3 regions of the Sutcliffiella horikoshii genome follow, and region 2 is predicted to be linked to each of the others. Evidence: riboswitches for the same ligand, from Rfam matches in the RefSeq annotation. Region 2 holds a riboswitch; each other region holds the start of a gene.
What was found. Region 2 has a riboswitch for thiamine pyrophosphate ahead of tenI (thiazole tautomerase TenI). Riboswitches for the same ligand answer to the same signal wherever they lie in the genome.
Positions count from the first base shown of each region.

Region 1: another riboswitch for thiamine pyrophosphate. It lies ahead of thiT (energy-coupled thiamine transporter ThiT); the one in region 2 lies ahead of tenI (thiazole tautomerase TenI).
Region 3: another riboswitch for thiamine pyrophosphate. It lies ahead of tenA (thiaminase II); the one in region 2 lies ahead of tenI (thiazole tautomerase TenI).

Region 1 is NZ_CP082918.1:3,445,336-3,449,583, forward strand. Features, by position in the region: rRNA gene K7887_RS17675 (16S ribosomal RNA) at 113-1,664, opposite strand; TPP riboswitch at 2,070-2,171, shown strand; gene thiT (energy-coupled thiamine transporter ThiT) at 2,234-2,821, shown strand; gene K7887_RS17685 (hypothetical protein) at 2,923-3,105, shown strand; gene K7887_RS17690 (DMT family transporter) at 3,146-4,027, opposite strand; gene K7887_RS17695 (MgtC/SapB family protein) at 4,152-4,248, shown strand, end outside.
Region 2 is NZ_CP082918.1:1,155,006-1,159,253, reverse strand. Features, by position in the region: gene thiS (sulfur carrier protein ThiS) at 1-114, opposite strand, end outside; gene thiO (glycine oxidase ThiO) at 98-1,228, opposite strand; gene tenI (thiazole tautomerase TenI) at 1,225-1,839, opposite strand; TPP riboswitch at 1,939-2,045, opposite strand; gene K7887_RS05985 (energy-coupling factor transporter transmembrane component T family protein) at 2,106-2,900, opposite strand; gene K7887_RS05980 (ABC transporter ATP-binding protein) at 2,881-4,248, opposite strand, start outside.
Region 3 is NZ_CP082918.1:547,685-551,932, forward strand. Features, by position in the region: gene K7887_RS02970 (zinc-dependent alcohol dehydrogenase) at 6-1,139, shown strand; TPP riboswitch at 1,307-1,410, shown strand; gene tenA (thiaminase II) at 1,539-2,228, shown strand; gene K7887_RS02980 (PadR family transcriptional regulator) at 2,669-2,962, shown strand; gene K7887_RS02985 (DUF2812 domain-containing protein) at 2,959-4,152, shown strand; gene K7887_RS02990 (hypothetical protein) at 4,246-4,248, opposite strand, start outside.

The sequences.
Region 1 (4,248 bases), 2.0 Mb from region 2:
AGGAACAACAGAGATAAATCGAATGATTTATCTGCGACAATTCATAAGAACTGTCATTTTTGAGAGAATGCTCTCTCAAAACTAAACAAAACAACAAGCGTACATTCCTTAGAAAGGAGGTGATCCAGCCGCACCTTCCGATACGGCTACCTTGTTACGACTTCACCCCAATCATCTGTCCCACCTTAGGCGGCTGGCTCCAAAAGGTTACCCCACCGACTTCGGGTGTTACAAACTCTCGTGGTGTGACGGGCGGTGTGTACAAGGCCCGGGAACGTATTCACCGCGGCATGCTGATCCGCGATTACTAGCGATTCCGGCTTCATGCAGGCGAGTTGCAGCCTGCAATCCGAACTGAGAACGGTTTTATGGGATTGGCTCGACCTCGCGGTTTTGCTGCCCTTTGTACCGTCCATTGTAGCACGTGTGTAGCCCAGGTCATAAGGGGCATGATGATTTGACGTCATCCCCACCTTCCTCCGGTTTGTCACCGGCAGTCACCTTAGAGTGCCCAACTGAATGCTGGCAACTAAGATCAAGGGTTGCGCTCGTTGCGGGACTTAACCCAACATCTCACGACACGAGCTGACGACAACCATGCACCACCTGTCACTCTGTCCCCCGAAGGGGAACGTCCTATCTCTAGGAGTGTCAGAGGATGTCAAGACCTGGTAAGGTTCTTCGCGTTGCTTCGAATTAAACCACATGCTCCACCGCTTGTGCGGGCCCCCGTCAATTCCTTTGAGTTTCAGTCTTGCGACCGTACTCCCCAGGCGGAGTGCTTAATGCGTTAGCTGCAGCACTAAAGGGCGGAAACCCTCTAACACTTAGCACTCATCGTTTACGGCGTGGACTACCAGGGTATCTAATCCTGTTTGCTCCCCACGCTTTCGCGCCTCAGTGTCAGTTACAGACCAGAAAGTCGCCTTCGCCACTGGTGTTCCTCCAAATCTCTACGCATTTCACCGCTACACTTGGAATTCCACTTTCCTCTTCTGCACTCAAGTCCCCCAGTTTCCAATGACCCTCCACGGTTGAGCCGTGGGCTTTCACATCAGACTTAAAGGACCACCTGCGCGCGCTTTACGCCCAATAATTCCGGACAACGCTTGCCACCTACGTATTACCGCGGCTGCTGGCACGTAGTTAGCCGTGGCTTTCTGGTTAGGTACCGTCAAGGTGCGAGCAGTTACTCTCGCACTTGTTCTTCCCTAACAACAGAGCTTTACGACCCGAAGGCCTTCATCGCTCACGCGGCGTTGCTCCATCAGACTTTCGTCCATTGTGGAAGATTCCCTACTGCTGCCTCCCGTAGGAGTCTGGGCCGTGTCTCAGTCCCAGTGTGGCCGATCACCCTCTCAGGTCGGCTACGCATCGTTGCCTTGGTGAGCCGTTACCTCACCAACTAGCTAATGCGCCGCGGGCCCATCTGTAAGTGATAGCCGAAACCATCTTTCAATAAAGAACCAGGAGGTTCCTTATATTATCCGGTATTAGCTCCGGTTTCCCGAAGTTATCCCAGTCTTACAGGCAGGTTGCCCACGTGTTACTCACCCGTCCGCCGCTGACCTTTCAAAAGCAAGCTTTTGAAAGGTCCGCTCGACTTGCATGTATTAGGCACGCCGCCAGCGTTCGTCCTGAGCCAGGATCAAACTCTCCAATAAAGAGTCTGAGCTTTTGCTCAAAATTTGCTAGCTTGTGTTACTTAAATCATTTTGCCAGTTCCGTAGAACCGACGTTATGACGCTGTTGTTTTGTTTAGTTTTCAAAGATCATTTTCTTACAAGATTCGCTCAAAAGCGACTTCCTAATCATAACAACTTGTCGTTTTAAAGTCAAGCTGTTTTTTGTTTTTTTGAAGTAGCATTTTCACATCTCATCACTGCCCTCGCAGCGACGAAATTAAATATACCACCTCTACAACTATATTGCAATACTTTTTTTCAATATTTTTGATAGAGGTTCTGTTAATGGAATATACACAACTTACTTCTTCTATTATAGTTTGCTTTTGAAAAAACTTGTCGTTTTCTTGTGGGTTATGTATGATGAAGGAAGACAATTGAATTCTTTTCCACGAGGGGGGCCTTAACGGCTGAGAGTGAACTTGATGTTCTGACCCTTTGAACCTGTTAGTTAGTACTATCGTAGGGATGTGGCGGATTTATTACTTATTTCATTTAAGCAATAAAGGGCCTCCTTTATTGCTTTTTTTATGTTAAGGGGGATATTCATGAAGAAGAATAACACATTATTTCTAGTTGAAGTTGCTATTTTTGGAGCTCTTGCTTACTTACTTGACTTATTGGCCGGGGTTTTATCTTTACAGATATGGCCACAAGGTGGCGCAATAACTATCTCAATGGTACCGGTATTTATCATGGCCTTTCGCTGGGGAATAAAAGGCGGAATATTATCTGGTTTTATTCTTGGTCTACTTCAGATAGTAACAGGTACCTTCTGGGGAATCGATCCAGTTCAAATTTTTCTGGATTATATAGTGGCATTTACTTCTCTAGGTTTTGCAGGAGTTGTAGCGAGTCAAGTTGCGACATCCGCTAAGAGAGATGAGATAAAAAAGCTTGTGATGTATGTAAGTATTGCCTCTTTTATAGGTTGCCTTCTAAGATTCTTGGCTCATTATACTGCTGGAATAATCTACTTTGACTATCTGGCACCAGAAGGGCAACCAGTATGGCTATATTCGTTGCTTTATAACGGCTCATTTATGTTACCGAGTTTTGTAATAGCCACAATCGTGACGGTACTCTTGATTAAAACAGTCCCTCGAATATTTACCTTTAATAATTCCGTTGCTTAAGCTGGCCTCTACGGCCAGCTTTTTTTTACGAGAAATTTACTAGAATGTTCTATTAAAGTCCCTCATACAATCTAGTAATAAGTGAAACAGGAGGATAAGATATGGATCTTGTAAAATACGCAGCATTTATTGTAGCATTACTGACTTCAATTGGCTTATTACTGTTTGCATATTTTGAGGGGTTGCGTATAAGTGATGAAGAAGGAAATGTACGCGGAGAAGGGTTCATTGTGAGCCTTTCACTAGGCATCTTTTTTGCAATGATGGCCACCAGACTCCAATGATTTATACATATAATAGATAAAGCCGACAATGTGTCGGCTTTTAGTTTTCATTTTTTTTACGATTATCTCTTAAGAAATAACCAACACTGAGCATCACAAGCAATCCTCCTGTGAATTGGGTCCATGTTACCATTTCGTTTAATACAAAATAAGCGAGTACTGCTGCACCAATCGGTTCAAATAAAATGCTCATGGAAATGACATTGGTGCTGATATATTTAACAGCCCAATTGAAAAAAGAGTGGCCCAGTAATGTTGGAATGATTGCAAGCATTAAGAACCAAAACCAATCTGTGGAAGAATATCCTGTTAGAGACTCCCCAGTTACTAGTACATAGAAAAGCAAAGTAATGCAACAAATCCCATAAACAATAAATGTATAAGTTATTAAAGACAGCCTTTTTCTGACATCTTGTCCGAACAACAGATATGCTGTCACAAGCGCACAGGCCACCAATGCCAATACATCTCCAAATAAAGCCATTCCGCTAATCTGAAAATCACCCCAACTGATGATTACACTACCGGCTATTGCCATCAATCCGCTTACAATAGCTTTTGTGCTGAGCCTTTCTTGGAAAAACAAATAAGTTCCAATAAACGCAAATAAAGGCTGGAGGGTTACGAGCACTGTTGAACTTGCTACACTGGTATAGTTTAAGGATTCAAACCATAGAATAAAATGAAACGCCAAGAATACACCTGCCAACGCAGAGAAGAGCCAATCCCTCTTCGAAATATCCTTTAATTCCCCAACATATTTATATAGAAATATGGGTAGTAGTAGTATTACGGAGAAAAACAACCGGTAGAAGGCTACCACTCCAGCAGGGGCATCCGCTAATTTCACGAAAATGGCGGATGTGGATACAGTAACTACTCCCACCGCGAGAGCCACGTATGGATTAAACCACTTATTCATTTGCCTTCACCCAAACTGTTAGTATTTTTTAATAACTTTCTAATTTTACAGAATATTGTTATAATTTACTAATAACTATTTTTATATAGAATATCATATCTTTTCTAGTTACAGGAGGGGCCTTATGGAATTGTTCATGGAATATTTTGATGAATACGATTTTATTGTAAAACTTGTTTTTGCTTCAATAGCTGGAATAATAATAGGGTTAGAACGCGAAT
Region 2 (4,248 bases):
CACTTTCTGGTCCAGTTGAAAATGCACTAACAGTTCCGATACGGTCTTCACTGAATCCGGAATTTCGATAGCGTCACCATTAATAATTAGTTTCAAACTACTCACCCCTTGCATATTCTTTTACTCTATCTAACTTAAAAGCTTCCATATAAACAGGCAAAGGCTCACCTTGAATCATTTTTGTTACAAGTTTTCCTGTGATGGGGGATAGTAGGATTCCATTCCGATAATGTCCGGTAGCGATGACAAGATTCTTATATTTCGGATGCTGCCCCAGATATGGAAGACCATCCCCCGTTTGCGGGCGTATCCCTGACCAAGCTTTCTCAAAAGTGGCGCTCTTCAAAGCCGGAAGCACTCTGGCAGCTTCCTCCATTAACTGAAAAAGCCCACCTACCGTAACATTCTCAGAAAAAGTGTCAGGGATCATCGTGGCCCCGATAACTAGCCTGTTTCCGCTTTTCGGAACAATGTAACAGCTTTCTGTAAAAATAGTACTTGCGAGCAATGGTCGCTCTGTGATGACAGAGAAGCACTCCCCTTTTACCGGATATGCGGAAACGGTCACGCCGCACTCACCAAGCAGCCTTTTACTCCAAGCGCCTGCTGCAACGACTACATTTCCCCCATGAAACGTACCGTTGCTTGTTTCAACACCTTTAACGGTACTCCCATCCATCAGTAGCGAGTACACCTCTACATACTCTTTCACTTCCGCTCCAAGGTTGACGGCCGATTTCGCAAATGCATGGGTAAGTCGTTCAGGGTTGACATGGCCATCCATCGGAATGTCCATCGCCCCCAACAGAGCATCCGATAGTTGCCCCTCCCTTGCTGCTACTTGTTCAGGCGCAAGCCATTCTGCCCGTTCCCCTAGCTTTTGTTGGAAGGCAATCGTGCTTTTTAGGTGCCGTTCCTCTTCCTCATTCATGGCAAGCTTCAGCATCCCTTTCTGCACAAGTTCTATGTCGATTCCCGAGTGCTCCTTCAATTCGTACTGAAGAGAGGGAAACATCGCCCTGCTTTCCTTGGCAATATCAAAAAGTGCTCCTTCTTCACTCACTTCTACCTGGGCTCCAAGCATGCCTGCAGCTGCACTCGATGCCTTGCCCGCCAACTTTTCCCTTTCCAAAAGCAATACACTTCTTCCTTCACCGGCAAGATAGTACGCAATGGAACAGGCGTTAACACCACCACCGATAATAATTACGTCATAGCTTTTTTTCATCCAATCTCCTCCTTTTCGGCAAGCAATGCTGCTTGAAAGGCTTTCGCTGCATGAGCGTTATTATTTGCATCCATGATTCCGGACATGACCGCAATCCCACCGGCCCCGGCACTCCTTAATTCCTGAAGTTTGTCAGGAGTTATTCCACCTATGGCAATAACGGGTATCTTCAAGGATGTTGTTAATCTTTTTAATCCCATCAGTCCTTTGGGTATCAACCCCTCCTTAGAAGAGGTCGAATAAATATGGCCATATACGACAAAATCAGCCCCATCCCTTTCTGCCTGTATTGCCTCTTCGTAACTATGTACCGACTTCCCCACCCTTAATTCAGGAAAATTTCTGCGAATCTCTGAAACTCCAAGACTGTGATAAGCCAGTTGTACGCCGCCGACATGAAGCACATGGGCAACATCGATACGGTCGTTTATGATGATTTTCCTGGGCTGGATTCCAGATTTAATCAGCTCATCAACCAGCTCAAAGACCTCTATTGCACTTCGGTGTTTTTCTCTTACATGGATGAAATCCACTGACTCATGGACTTCACACAAGATAGCTACAAGCTCTTCCTTCGTTTTTTTACCATCCGTAATAAGATGTAATTGCAAAGATTCTCACCCTTTTGTAAAACTTTTTACAACGCAAAAAACCCACTCTTTAACGTAAAGAGTGGGTTTTATCTATGTGTGGTATGTATAGCCAACAGTGATAGAACATTTCCACTTCCCTACGCTAGTACAAACTAGATCAGGTTCAAAGGGTCTGGAAATTACTCTTTCCATCTCAGTCACTATTGACTCCCCTAGTGTTACGAGTTATTTAATTGATGGCTTCAGTATAGCACACAATTCCTAATTTTCAAAAGAAATGCATACTATCCGCTGTATCTGACATCCGTTACTGGTACATAGGGTAGCCTTATGCCAAGATAAAGGGACAAAGCAATCATCAACAGGATTAAAAACACGAACCAAAGATCCATCCGGGAGTAGCCCAACTCGTAATAAAAGGTACGATTCTTTTGATTACTGAAACGCTTCGCTTCCATTGCCACAGCAATTCGATGGGCTCTTCTGATACTTTGGGAGAGTAAAGGGATGCTGTAAAAGTACATCTTTTTCAACAAGTTGCCTTTCTGCTCCACTCCCCTAACAATCAGCGCCTTCCTCAAGGTGAGAAACTCCTGTAGGATTAACGGCAAAAGACGGATACCCGCCATAAAGCTATAAGCAAATTTCGGCGGTAGCTTCCATTGCTGCATCAATGAATAGAATAAATATACCGGCCGGGTCGTCAGGGCGAATATCAACCCGCAAAAAGCAAAGGCAAGGGACCGTAACCCTAAATGAATTCCACGATAAAAACTTTCCTCCGAGACATGAATTAATCCGAATTCCAACCAGGTGGTTTCTCCCTTTCCAAACAGAACCATTGAGACAGCCGATGTGAAAAATAAAAAGACAAATGGAATCAATAAAAGAAGCTTCAGTTTATACGATTGCCCCGTCATTAAAAGATAGACTAACAATAGAATTCCGGTTAAGTTCAGCATGATATTGATATTATGAATGAACAGGACACCTATAAAAAGGAGGACCATCCCTAGTAGTTTGAAGCTCGGATTAATATCATGCATCCATGATTTATTTTTATAAAGCTCCAACTGCATCCTTTTCTCCCCTGCCTCTTAATCTCTCCTTACTCCTCATATCAATAAGGTTTCCATCCTTTACTGTCCAAATGGTGTCAGCAAACTCGGTAACAATGTTCTCATCATGTGTAACCATCAAGATAGCGACGCCTGCTTCCTTTAATGCTTCCAACCATTCCAGCATGGCAAATGTGTTTCTACTGTCCTGGCCAAATGTCGGTTCATCCAATAGAAGAATACTCGGCTGATGGATGACAGCAGCCGCTACGCTCAGCCTGCGCTTTTGGCCAACGGATAATTGGTATGGATGGTGATGACGCACGTGGTCCAATTGGAAAAGTCTCAGCATTTCCTCTACCTTTTCCAATACCAATCCTTCGTCCATTTTCTTTAGGCGCAGTGTATAAGCAACTTCCGCTTCCACAGATTTGGTTACAAATTGGAATTCAGGGTTCTGGAAAACGAAAGTTACCTTGTCAGTGGGGATATTTATGACCTTTTCCCCATTAATTTCGAGGGTTCCTTCTGTCTTTAACAACTTCATTAACGATTCCAGCAATGTGCTTTTTCCAGCCCCATTTTCCCCTACCACGGAAATCCATTCTCCCTTACGAATTTCCGCTTCCTCCACATAAATCTTTTTCTCTTTCCCACGAAAGCCTGAATAACCGTTTACTTTTAACACCGTTTCAGCCTCCATGTTAAGCATGGAGAAGGGTTTTCTGTTTTTCAAATAATTCTCCCAAGCACCTGGGTACCATATTCCATATTGGTTTAAATGAGAAAGCGAGGTTTTAAAGACATCTTGCGTCTTACCATCAGCAATTATATTTCCAGCGTCATCCAACACAATGATCCTTTCCACAAAATCAAGCAGCTGCTCCACTTTATGCTCCACGATGATGACGGTTTTATCATCTGCCACTTTCTTAATGGTATCCCATACTTCCCTGGTACCTTCTGGATCTAATAACGCGGTCGGTTCATCCAAAAAGAGTACATCTGGCTCCATCGCGAGGACAGAAGCAATGGCAAGCCGCTGCTTCATCCCTCCTGAGAGTTGCTGGATTTTCATGTGGAAATTCGGTAAGTCCAACCCCACCAAATCAAGGGCTTCTACAATCCGTCTTCCCATCTTCTCTCTTGGAACGGCGAGGTTTTCCAGTAAAAACGCAAGTTCTTCATCCACATAGGGCATACAAAACTGTGCATCCGGGTCTTGGAAGACATATCCCCATGAATTGGGCAAAAGCTGCTCTTTCACAATCATCGGCACTTCCACCACTTTGGGAATGAGTCCTGCCAACACTTGAATAAGAGTCGATTTCCCGCTTCCGGAGGGGCCAAGGATCAATACCTTTTCCCC
Region 3 (4,248 bases), 610 kb from region 2:
ACATCATGAAAGCAGTCACCTACCAAGGGAAAAACACAGTAGTGGTAAAAAAAGTAGAAGCACCAAAAATTCAGGACCGTGAAGACGTCATTATCAGGATAACTTCGACTGCCATCTGTGGATCGGATCTTCATCTATACCAAGGGAATTTCCCATTACCGATCGGCTATATCATCGGGCACGAACCAATGGGGATTGTGGAGGAAGTGGGACCGGACGTGACAAAGGTGAAAAAGGGTGACCGCGTTGTCATCCCATTTACCGTCGCTTGCGGAAGATGCCATTACTGCGAACACGAGCTGGAAAGTCAATGTGATAACTCCAACCCGCACTATGACTCCGGAGGATATTTCGGCTACTCCGAAAAATTCGGAAATCATCCTGGCGGACAGGCAGAATACCTGCGCGTCCCGTTTGGCAACTTTACCCCATTTGTCATCCCGGAGGACTGCGAGCTGGAGGATGAATCACTCCTCCTCTTATCGGACGTCTTGCCAACTGCCTACTGGAGCGTGGTGAATGCAGGTGTGAAAGAGGGAGACACGGTCATTGTCCTAGGCTGCGGACCTGTAGGACTCATGGCCCAGCAATTCGCCTGGCAAAAAGGTGCCAAACGAGTCATCGCCGTCGATTACATTGGCAACAGGCTACAGCACTCCAAGCAACACATGCAAACAGAAGTCTTCGATTTCACCAAATATGACGACATGGGCGAAACCCTCAAGGAAGTGACAAAAGGCGGAGCCGACGTTGTCATCGACTGCGTCGGGATGGACGGGAAAAAGTCCCCGCTAGAATGGGTCGAGCAAAAAATGAAACTTCAAGGCGGAACACTTGGCCCGATCCAAATTGCCACCAAAGCCGTGCGAAAAGCAGGTACGTTACAGATTACAGGTGTGTATGGCGGATTGTACAATATGTTCCCGCTAGGACCGTTTTTCACCAGGAACATCAATATAAGAATGGGACAGGCCCCAGCTCGTCATTTTATGCCACACCTGTATGATCAAATTAAGAGTGGGAAACTTGATCCGACCAAAATCATTACACATAAAATGTCCTTGGATGAGGCAGCGCATGGATACGACATATTTAACAAAAAAGAAGATGACTGTATTAAGGTGATTTTGAAGCCATGATTGGGTCCGTTAAAGCGAGGGGGCAATATAATGTACCCCTCGTAAAGGACAAGTTGATTAAGGGTCAAGTAGCAGCTGGTACTTCGACCGACTTAGTTCAAGGTCCCTGTCTTCAAAATATAAAACGCTTGGAATAAATAACTATATATTGTAATATATTCATATAGAATATCCACTAGGGGAGCCAATAGGCTGAGACGGAGCTTTACGCGACGGACCCTTTGAACCTGATCTGGGTGATACCAGCGGAGGAAAGTGGTGCATTGAGTTTAGTACGTACATATTCTCATGCTCCTCTTTCCCATGGAAGAGGAGCTTTTTTCGTTAAAATAGCTAGGCTTGCTTCTTCTTTGGGAAAAGGTGGGTATTCTCCTAATTAATTTTGAGGAGGAATACGACATGAAGTTTTCAGAGCAGTTACGAAGAGAGGCAGATCCCATTTTTCAGGCGATTTTTGAACATCCGTTTGTAAAAGGGATCGGGGGAGGAAATGTACCAAAAGAGGCACTTATTCATTATGTAGAGCAAGATTTTGAGTATCTATCAACTTTTTGCAGAATTTATGGTCTGGCTGTTTCTAAATGCACCGACCGGGAAGATATGGCATTTTTTCAACAACAAATAGGGTTTGTGTTAAATTCTGAGGTGCATCCACACAATAATTTTTGTGAAGTAGCTGGCGTGCGTTATGAGGAATTACAAAAAGCACCACTTGCTCCGACTGCCCACCACTATACACGGCATATGATGGAAGCGGCAGCAAACGGGACACTAGGCGAAACACTTGCTGCCCTTGCCCCTTGCCCTTGGACATATTGGGAAATTGGGAAAAAGCTTATTCAAGAAGTGAAGCCAACACCTGATCATCCTTTTTATGAATGGATCATGTTTTACGGAAACGAGGAAGTGACTTCGATCACACAAGTGTTCATGGACAAAATTGATGCTTGTGCATCAACAGCAGGTGAAGAAGAAAAACAACGTATGCGAGACCATTTTATAACGAGCACACAATTAGAACACCAATTTTGGACAATGGCTTATACGCAGGAAAAGTGGCCTGTTGCTTTGGATCGGGTTAGAGTTTAGTAGATAGTTTAGTAACATTAGGGTACAGTAAAGGTCCTATGACCGGCTAGTATAATTTTTTGAATGAGAGAGGTTTGAAAAATGCAGGTGATCATAATGATTACCTGCATTTTTTTATTTTTTAGTACTTTCATAGAATAATAAAAATTAAACAAACGTTTGTAGAAACTGAAATTCATCATTGTAACAAAAGTTCTAAAAACCATTCGACAAACCTCAACCATTTTTGCATGCTATTTTAAAATATCTTCTAGCTATCCACAAAAGCTAAACCACTAAAAACTGGGCCACCGTGCCTGTCCCCTCCACCCAAAATCCCCTTGCATAAATATGTCGCACCGTGATATAGTCAAACTACGACATATGTCACAACGCGACACACTTGAAAGATAGAGGTGACCATATTGGATCTATCCAAAATCATAAAAAAATACATACCCATGACTGAAACCGCATTCTACATATTGCTGTCATTGACAGAACCGCGCCATGGCTATGGAATCATCAAACACGTCGAAGAAATCTCTAACGGTCGTATCCGCCTGGGCTCTGGAACCATTTACGGAACGCTGACGAAAATGCAAAAGGATGGAGTTATCACCGTGTTTGCGGATGCCGAGCGGAAAACGGTGTACGAAATCACCGATAGCGGCAAAGAGCTGATTACCGCAGAAATCGAGCGATTGAAGGAGCTTCACGGAAACGCATTGAAGTACGAGGGGGAATTCCTATGAAAACAATCATCAAACCATTATGGAGCTACGATGTACAGAAAACCGAACAATTGCTTACCGACCAGGCAAAAGCAGGCTATCACCTAACACAGCTTAACCGCTTCAAACGCCGCTTCACTTTCGAAAAGGGCAACCCAAAAGACGTAACCTACCGAATCGGCTACGACAAAATAAAACCCGCAACCCTTTCCAACACCATGCGCAATGACGGCTGGGAAAAAGTCACCCAAAGTGGCAAGTGGTATGTGATCGCAAACGAGAAACCGCAGGCAGAAGTGACTACTTCCACAAGTCGCGACGCCATCATCAAACGAAACAACTATATCTTTTATGCATTCATGGCCATACTCATCTACATAACCGGTGCAATGCTGGTAAACATAGCCCTCTTCTCCACCGTCTTTTTTGCAAGTGACGGAAACGTGGAAGTAGTGGAAAGTCCACTCTGGATCATCACCTACACCGGCTCAGCCCTAAGTACCGCTTTCTACTTTTTTATGATCTACTCTGTTTGGAAAATAAAGAAAACAAACAAATCCCTGTCACAAGAGAACCAAACAACATATTCGTCCCAACACACCCTAGATAAGAAAAACCTTACGAAAGCAGAAGAAAAACAACTAAAACGAGATGGACTAATCATTAAACGCCGCAAATTCGGCTGGATGTACTCGCCTGATAAACTGGAAAAGTGGCTAGAGCAACACGCAGCAGAAGGAAATCGCCTCCACCGCGTCAGCAAACTTGGCACCACCTTCTATTTCCGAGAAGGCGAGCCACAACATATCAAATACAGCGCAGACTACCAAAATCTATCGAATGATAGTTATTTCGAGATTCATAGACAAGCAGGTTGGAAGGATATATTCAGCTCCAAGGGTGCCATCCAAAAATGGACCATCTGGAGCAAGGAATACGAAGAAGGCGAAACACCACCAGCCTTGTACAGCGACAAAACGCACAAGCTCAAGCAAGCAAAGAAAGTCGCCTTCTCTTATACCGTGATCTTCCTACCGATGGTTCTAATGTATATGTTCATCGCCAGCATAAACATAGGCTTTCTGTTTCGAAAAGAAGAGGCGTGGACGTTACATGATACCAATACCATTATGTTTTTCCTTTGTATTCTCGTGTTCGGTACATTCATCACAAAGACTTGGATGTATTACTTTAGGCTGCGGAGAGCTTGAAGGTAGATGAAGCAATAATAAAATGACCATTAGAACCCCACGGTTTTAATGGTCATTTTCATAGATGTCCTACAAAGAACTATTGCTTTTTCATCA